2 linked regions of the Ketobacter sp. MCCC 1A13808 genome follow. The main gene of each other region encodes a partner of the protein of the gene in region 2 in a complex. Links are inferred from orthologs where the notes say so. Each region holds a gene or a part of one and is shown on either strand. Other genes may lie near its edges.

Region 1 (4,157 bases), on a different replicon or contig from region 2:
TTATTCAGAAACACAACGATGTACGGTACGCCAACCTGGCGGGACAACAAAATGTGCTCACGGGTTTGAGGCATCGGGCCATCCGCCGCCGAACAGACCAGAATCGCGCCGTCCATCTGCGCCGCTCCGGTGATCATGTTCTTAACATAATCAGCGTGTCCTGGGCAGTCTACATGCGCATAGTGACGAACCGGTGATTCGTACTCAACGTGCGACGTAGAGATAGTGATACCACGCGCCTTTTCTTCAGGAGCTTTATCAATACCGTCAAATGCCACCGCAGCGCCACCCCAAATTTCCGAGCACACGCGGGTTAGCGCAGCTGTCAATGTGGTTTTACCGTGGTCAACGTGACCAATTGTGCCTACGTTTACGTGCGGCTTGACTCGTTCAAACTTTTCCTTAGACATTGCTATTTACCTCTATTCAATTCAATGATCTTTAATTAATAGCCTTTCTTTATGATGGCTTCTGCTATGTTTTGAGGGGCTTCCGCGTATTTCAGAAACTCCATTGTAAAGGTTGCCCGACCCTGAGACATACCACGCAAATCGGTTGCATAGCCGAACATCTCTGACAGAGGCACTTCTGCGTTCACCAAACGAACACCATTTGCATCATCCATTCCCTGCAAAATACCACGACGCCGGTTCAAGTCACCCATTACGTCACCCATATAATCCTCCGGAGTGACAACTTCGACTTTCATGATGGGTTCGAGCAGGGCCGGCCTGGCTTCAAGACAACCCTTCTTAACCGCCATTGCACCCGCCATGCGGAATGCATTCTCATTAGAATCGACCTCGTGAAATGAGCCATCGTACAAATTAACCTTAACACCCAGCATCGGGTAACCAGCCAGCACACCAGACTCAAGCTGCTGACGGCAACCCTTCTCAATTGCAGGGAAATAGTCTTTCGGGACCGACCCACCATGGATCGTCTCCTCAAAGATAAAATCTTCTTCCATATCCGGAATCGGCTCTATCTTCAACTTAACGTGCCCATACTGACCACGCCCGCCCGACTGCTTAACGTATTTCCCTTCAACATCCACTGCTGAGCGTATCGTTTCGCGGTAAGCGACTTGCGGCTTACCTATATTCGCTTCAACTTTAAACTCACGCTTCATCCGATCCACAATGATATCCAGGTGTAACTCACCCATACCGGATATTATGGTCTGACCGCTCTCTTCGTCAGTCTTTACCCGAAAAGACGGATCTTCTTGCGCCAACCGCCCCAACGCAAGCCCCATTTTTTCCTGATCAGCTTTAGAACGTGGCTCCACTGCAACAGAAATCACAGGGTCAGGAAAGTCCATCCGCTCAAGCACAATAATGCTCTTCAGGTCGCATAGGGTATCGCCGGTCGTAATATCCTTCAAACCCACTGCAGCCGCTATGTCCCCAGCCCGGACTTCTTTTATTTCTTCACGGTTATTTGCGTGCATCTGCAAGAGCCGCCCAACACGCTCTTTACGCTCCCTTACAGAATTGTAAACCGAATCACCTGAATTCATGACTCCGGAATAAACCCGAAAGAAAGTTAGGTTACCAACAAACGGGTCCGTCGCAATCTTGAACGCCAACGCCGAAAACGGCGCGTCATCTGAAGAGGGCCGCGCTTCTTCTTCACCTTTCTCAGTTATACCCTTTATGCTGGGCACTTCATCCGGCGCAGGAAGAAATTCAATAACCGCATCCAGCATGGCCTGCACGCCTTTATTTTTAAATGCAGAACCACAGAGCGCGAGAACAATTTCATTATTCAAAACCTGCTTGCGCAAACCCAACTTGATATCATCAATACTCAGATCACTTTCTTCCAAGTATTTTTCCATCAACTCTTCACTGGCTTCTGCCGCTGACTCAACCATCTGCTCGCGCAAATGATTACAGGTCTCGACCAAATCGTCTGGGATTTCGCCCAGCTCGTAAGTCATACCCTGATCTTCTTCATTCCAATAAATGGCTTTCATGCGAAGCAGGTCGACGATGCCTTTGAACTCTTCTTCAGCCCCGATATTCATGTGAATAGCAACAGGGCGAGCATTAAGGCGCTGCTTTATCTGAGCGACAACTTTCAAAAAGTCTGCACCGGCTCGATCCATTTTATTGACGAACACGATACGCGGCACCCCGTAACGGTCGGCTTGGCGCCAAACCGTTTCGGACTGAGGCTGAACTCCGGATGACCCGCAAAACACGACAACTGCCCCATCCAGAACACGCAGGGAGCGCTCCACCTCAATGGTAAAATCCACGTGGCCAGGCGTATCAATTATATTGATACGATATTGATCAAACTGCCGATCCATCCCTGCCCAAAAACAAGTAGTAGCTGCAGAGGTAATGGTAATACCCCGCTCCTGCTCCTGCGCCATCCAATCCATGGTTGCAGCACCGTCATGCACCTCACCTATTTTGTGAGATACACCGGTGTAGAAGAGCACACGCTCGGTTGTCGTTGTCTTGCCAGCGTCTACGTGCGCGCATATACCAATATTGCGGTACTTCGAGATAGGTGTCTTGCGAGCCACGGTCTAATCCTCAGACTTCGATGAGTTTAATGCCGGATTAAAAGCGATAGTGAGAGAACGCTTTGTTGGCCTCAGCCATTCTATGTACATCTTCACGCTTTTTCAGTGCCGAGCCCTTGCCTTCGTTCGCATCAAGAATCTCACCGGCCAAACGCAACGGCATAGACTTCTCTCCACGCTTACGCGCTGCATCAACCATCCAACGCATAGCCAATGCAGTCCGACGGCTTGGCCGAACCTCAACAGGCACCTGGTAGGTAGCACCACCAACACGCCGGGATTTAACCTCAACCACAGGACGAAGAGCTTCAAGCGCTTTTTCAAACACTTCGACGGGATTTTGATTGGATTTTTCGGCAACCTTGGCCAGAGCACCGTAAACGATGCGCTCGGCCACGGATTTTTTACCGCTTTCCATCACGTGGTTGATAAATTTAGCCAGCACCTGGCTTTGAAACTTGGGATCAGGAAGTATTTCGCGTTTTGCGGCGACTCGTCTTCTTGGCATTTTCGTATTTTCCTATATTCAGGTTGGTCCAAGACTTTGGCTTGGCCTTACTACCGCCCAACAAGCTAGGCAGATTAAGTGACAGCCGAGTAATATATCAGCTGTAGATTAAGCTTTAGGGCGCTTAGTTCCGTATTTAGAACGACCCTGCTTCCGGTCGGAAACACCAGCGGTATCGAGAGTTCCGCGCACTGTGTGATAACGCACGCCCGGCAAATCTTTTACCCGGCCGCCACGAATCAGAATTACGCTATGCTCTTGCAGGTTGTGGCCTTCTCCACCGATGTAGGAAGTCACTTCAAAACCGTTTGTTAAACGAACACGAGCTACTTTACGCAAAGCCGAGTTAGGCTTTTTGGGAGTAGTAGTGTAAACACGGGTACATACACCTCGACGCTGCGGGCAGCTTTGTAACGCCGGAACGTCACTTTTTGCTACCTTTCGCTGACGCGGCTTACGCACCAACTGGTTAATTGTTGCCATGTAGCTGTTTCTCCAATCATTTTTGAGAATCCCGTCGGTGGGTTCTCTCTATCTAAATGCAAAAAAATCCCGTCAACCCTTTTTCAGGGATGCGAGATTCTAAGAGCGGTTCGACCACAAGTCAAGCTAACCGCCGTCATACAGCACTTTCAGTACAACAGCGGTAGCTAATCGACTTACTCTTCTGGCGAATTAAGCGCCTCACTCAACGCCTGTTCAGCATCATCCGCTGTAAACTCAGGCACTTGCGCGGTTGCTTCCTGTTCCCGTTGGCGACGACGCTCAGCATGGTACGCAAACCCCGTACCAGCCGGAATCAAACGGCCGACAACGACGTTTTCTTTCAATCCACGCAAATCATCAATTTTTCCAGTGACAGCGGCCTCTGTCAAAACCCGCGTGGTTTCCTGGAATGATGCTGCCGAGATGAAAGACTCCGTTGATAGAGAAGCTTTCGTTATACCAAGCAATTCACGTTCATACTTGGCACCAAACTTCTCGTCCTTTTCCAACTGCTCGTTCTCATCAAGCACTCTGGCAAGCTCAGCTTGCTCTCCTTTTATGAAGGATGAGTCACTGGAATCCGAAATAATAACCTTCCGCAGCATTTGTCGAACGATAACT
Region 2 (2,868 bases):
TGTAAATAAAGCTATCGTTGTTCCAAAATCTGATCTACCAGACCATATTCTTTTGCATCATAAGCACTCATGAAATTATCACGATCGGTATCCTGCTCTATTTTTTCCAAAGGCTGACCGGTATGACTCGCCATAATTTCGTTTAGACGCTTTTTCATGGAAATAATTTCACGGGCGTGAATTTCGATATCCGACGCTTGACCCTGAAAGCCACCCAGGGGTTGATGAATCATCACTCGAGAGTTAGGGAGACAATAGCGCTTGCCGGTTGCACCGGCGGTCAAAAGCAGTGATCCCATCGAGCAAGCCTGACCAATACACATGGTGGATACATCCGGCTTGATAAACTGCATGGTATCGTAAATTGCCATGCCGGCCGTCACAGAACCACCAGGAGAGTTGATATAAAAATGGATATCTTTATCGGGATTCTCTGATTCCAAAAACAGTAATTGGGCTACAAGTAAATTCGCCATATGGTCTTCAACCTGGCCAACCATGAAGATGACGCGCTCTTTCAATAAGCGTGAGTAGATATCAAAAGACCGCTCGCCCCTGGCAGTCTGTTCGATGACCATCGGAACCAAACCGGAATTCAGAATGGGGTTGCGCTCTGCAAGCTCGTCGAAACGGTGAGACATGATGTTATCCTTAAATAGGTAAAATACTTGACAGCCGTATTGTTTCACTTTATTTCAATATTGAAAAGTGAGGCCTTTAGTAAAGGTTTTCAATGCTTTGGCGTAATTTTTTCTTAACTATAGCGCCAAATATCATAGGATCACACGAAATAAGCAAAAAAAAACGCGACTCTAGGTCGCGTTTTTTATTTTTGATCGATTTTTACTCTTGTTCTTGGTTAGGCTGCTTAACCGCTTCTTCGTAACTCATTTCAACATCTGTTACCGTCGCGTGCTCAAGAATCGAATCAACCACTTGGTCTTCCAAAACCATGGCTTCGATCTGTTGGAGCATTTGCTGATTCTCATAGTAGTAATTCACGACTTCTTCCGGGTTTTCGTAAGGCTGAGCCATTTCCTCGATAGTGCTTCTTACCCGGTTAGCATCTGCCTTAATTTCGTTCTGCTTGATCAATTCGCCCAGAACCAAAGCCAATTTAACTGCACGATTAGCTTGTGCCTCAAAAAGCTCAGCAGGTAACGTATTAAAATCAAAATTGTTTCCGCCGCCAAACTGCTGAACCATTTGCCTGCGCTGACGATCAATTTCCTGATCAATCAGTGATTTTGGAGCGTCTACTTCGTTGTTTTCCAGTACGCCATCCATCACTTCTTTCTTAACGCGGGTTTTTACCGCATTTTTTAACTCTCGCTCCATGTTTTCACGGATCTCAACGCGAAATTCTTCGAGGGTAGCGTCTTTCTGAGTAAAGTTTTTGATGAACTCTTCATTTACGTCAGGCAATGCCTTGGATTGAACGGAGTTCACTTTGATAACAAACTGAACTGCTTGGCCTTGCAGGTCTTCGGCTTGGTAATCTTCGGGGAACGTGACATCGATCGTCTTTTCTTCCCCTTTACTCATGCCAATGATGCCTTCTTCAAAGCCGGGAATCATCGCGCCGGAGCCTAAAACCAGATCGTGATTTTCTGCGGTGCCGCCCTGAAAAGCTTCTCCATCTTTAGTCCCAGCGAAATTAATATTGACACGGTCATCCTTTTCACAGGCCCGCTCAACGTCAGAATACTCCGCTCTTTGCTCGCGTAACCGCTCGATCATGGTGTCAATATCGGCGTCATTGATTTCCGCCACAGGTCGTTCTACGGAAATTTTATCCAGCCCTTGCACCTGAATTTCTGGATACACTTCAAATGTAGCCACAAATTCAAAGTCTTCACCGGGTTGATCTTTCGTGCGTTCGATCTGAGGATAACCTGCAGGATTCAGTGATTCCTTGGTTACAGCATCATAAAATGAGTTACTTACCAACTCACCCAGTACTTCTTCCCGAACCGACTTTCCAAATCGACGACGGATTTCACGCATGGGCACCTTGCCCTGACGAAATCCATCGATGCGAACAGTCCGCGCCGCATCCTGGAGTTTTTTATTTACAGCTGAATCAATAGTATCGGCAGGTAAGCCGACGGTTACACGACGCTCTAATCCAGAGGTAGTTTCCACAGAAACTTGCATATTAACCTCACCATTCGGTTATTTATTCTTTAAAAAACGTGGTGGCCTCAAAGCAGAAACCGGCAATATCCAGGGGACATTACCGGTCTCGAATTCAACAGCGACACCGTCGCACGCTTTCCAGCTTATATTCCCTACTTTTGTCCATTGTGGGTTCGCTTTCTGTGCGACGCTCCGCAATGATTGCAGAAAATGGGGTGGACGATGGGGCTTGAACCCACGACCACCGGAATCACAATCCGGGGCTCTACCAACTGAGCTACGCCCACCATTTAACTTTTTTGGACAATTACTTAGCGTTACTTAAACAATTTTATAAATCATCGAACAATTGGAGTGGCTGGCGCGCCCGGCAGGACTCGAACCTGCAACCCCCGGCTTAGAAGGCCGGTGCTCTATCCGGTTGAGCTACGGGCGCTGTACTCGAGTTAGCTGCTAATCAATTGTTCCTATTACTAAAATGGTCGGGGCAGAGAGATTCGAACTCCCGACATCCTGCTCCCAAAGCAGGCGCGCTACCAGACTGCGCTATGCCCCGATTAATTTACCAGGTCGGTAAAGTGGGCGGAATGATATACATACCATTCGCTGCCGTCAAATACTTTCATAATATTCAACGAGATCAATCCCTTGCCCTCTTCTCTTTACGCCATCAGGTTACGATGAGACAATGTCGGCCCATAAATTTCCGGCCATTCTGCACTTAATAAT

The links.
Region 1: the proteins of tig (region 2) and rpsG are in contact, whole or in part, in a crystal structure (PDB 3GTY), measured with the Thermotoga maritima proteins. The link is inferred for Ketobacter sp. MCCC 1A13808 from one-to-one orthologs. Residues at the interface, in WP_004081061.1 of Thermotoga maritima: Glu122, Val124, Val129, Leu130, Tyr133, Glu188, Gly259, Ile262, Tyr263, Glu266, Ser270, Glu273, Gln274, Glu277, Arg308, Gln311, Ile312, Ser315, Tyr316, Glu325, Arg329, Arg336, Leu363, Phe366, Trp367, Arg373, Leu377, Arg381, Leu384, Glu387; in WP_004081843.1 of Thermotoga maritima: Lys34, Lys52, Lys55, Glu59, Arg62, Gln63, Glu66, Asn67, Lys69, Val71, Arg95, Ala109, Lys110, Lys111, Gly112, Arg113, Pro114, Glu117, Glu121, Ile124, Ala125, Tyr127, Asn128, Asn129, Thr130, Gly131, Lys135, Asp139, Arg142, Met143.

Annotation. Positions count from the first base shown.
Region 1 is NZ_VRKW01000025.1:11,913-16,069, reverse strand. The notes cover bases 1,316-4,157. They hold rpsG (30S ribosomal protein S7), read right to left. Parts: upstream 3,051-4,157; coding sequence 2,580-3,050; downstream 1,316-2,579. Other genes in these bases: rpoC (DNA-directed RNA polymerase subunit beta'), read right to left, coding at 3,710-4,157; rpsL (30S ribosomal protein S12), read right to left, coding at 3,159-3,533; fusA (elongation factor G), read right to left, coding at 1,316-2,542. Outside these bases: more of fusA, read right to left, coding at 446-1,315.
Region 2 is NZ_VRKW01000004.1:62,895-65,762, forward strand. It holds tig (trigger factor), read right to left. Parts: upstream 2,158-2,868; coding sequence 844-2,157; downstream 1-843. Other genes in the region: clpP (ATP-dependent Clp endopeptidase proteolytic subunit ClpP), read right to left, coding at 12-641. UniProt on the Bacillus subtilis protein: Involved in protein export. Acts as a chaperone by maintaining the newly synthesized protein in an open conformation. Functions as a peptidyl-prolyl cis-trans isomerase.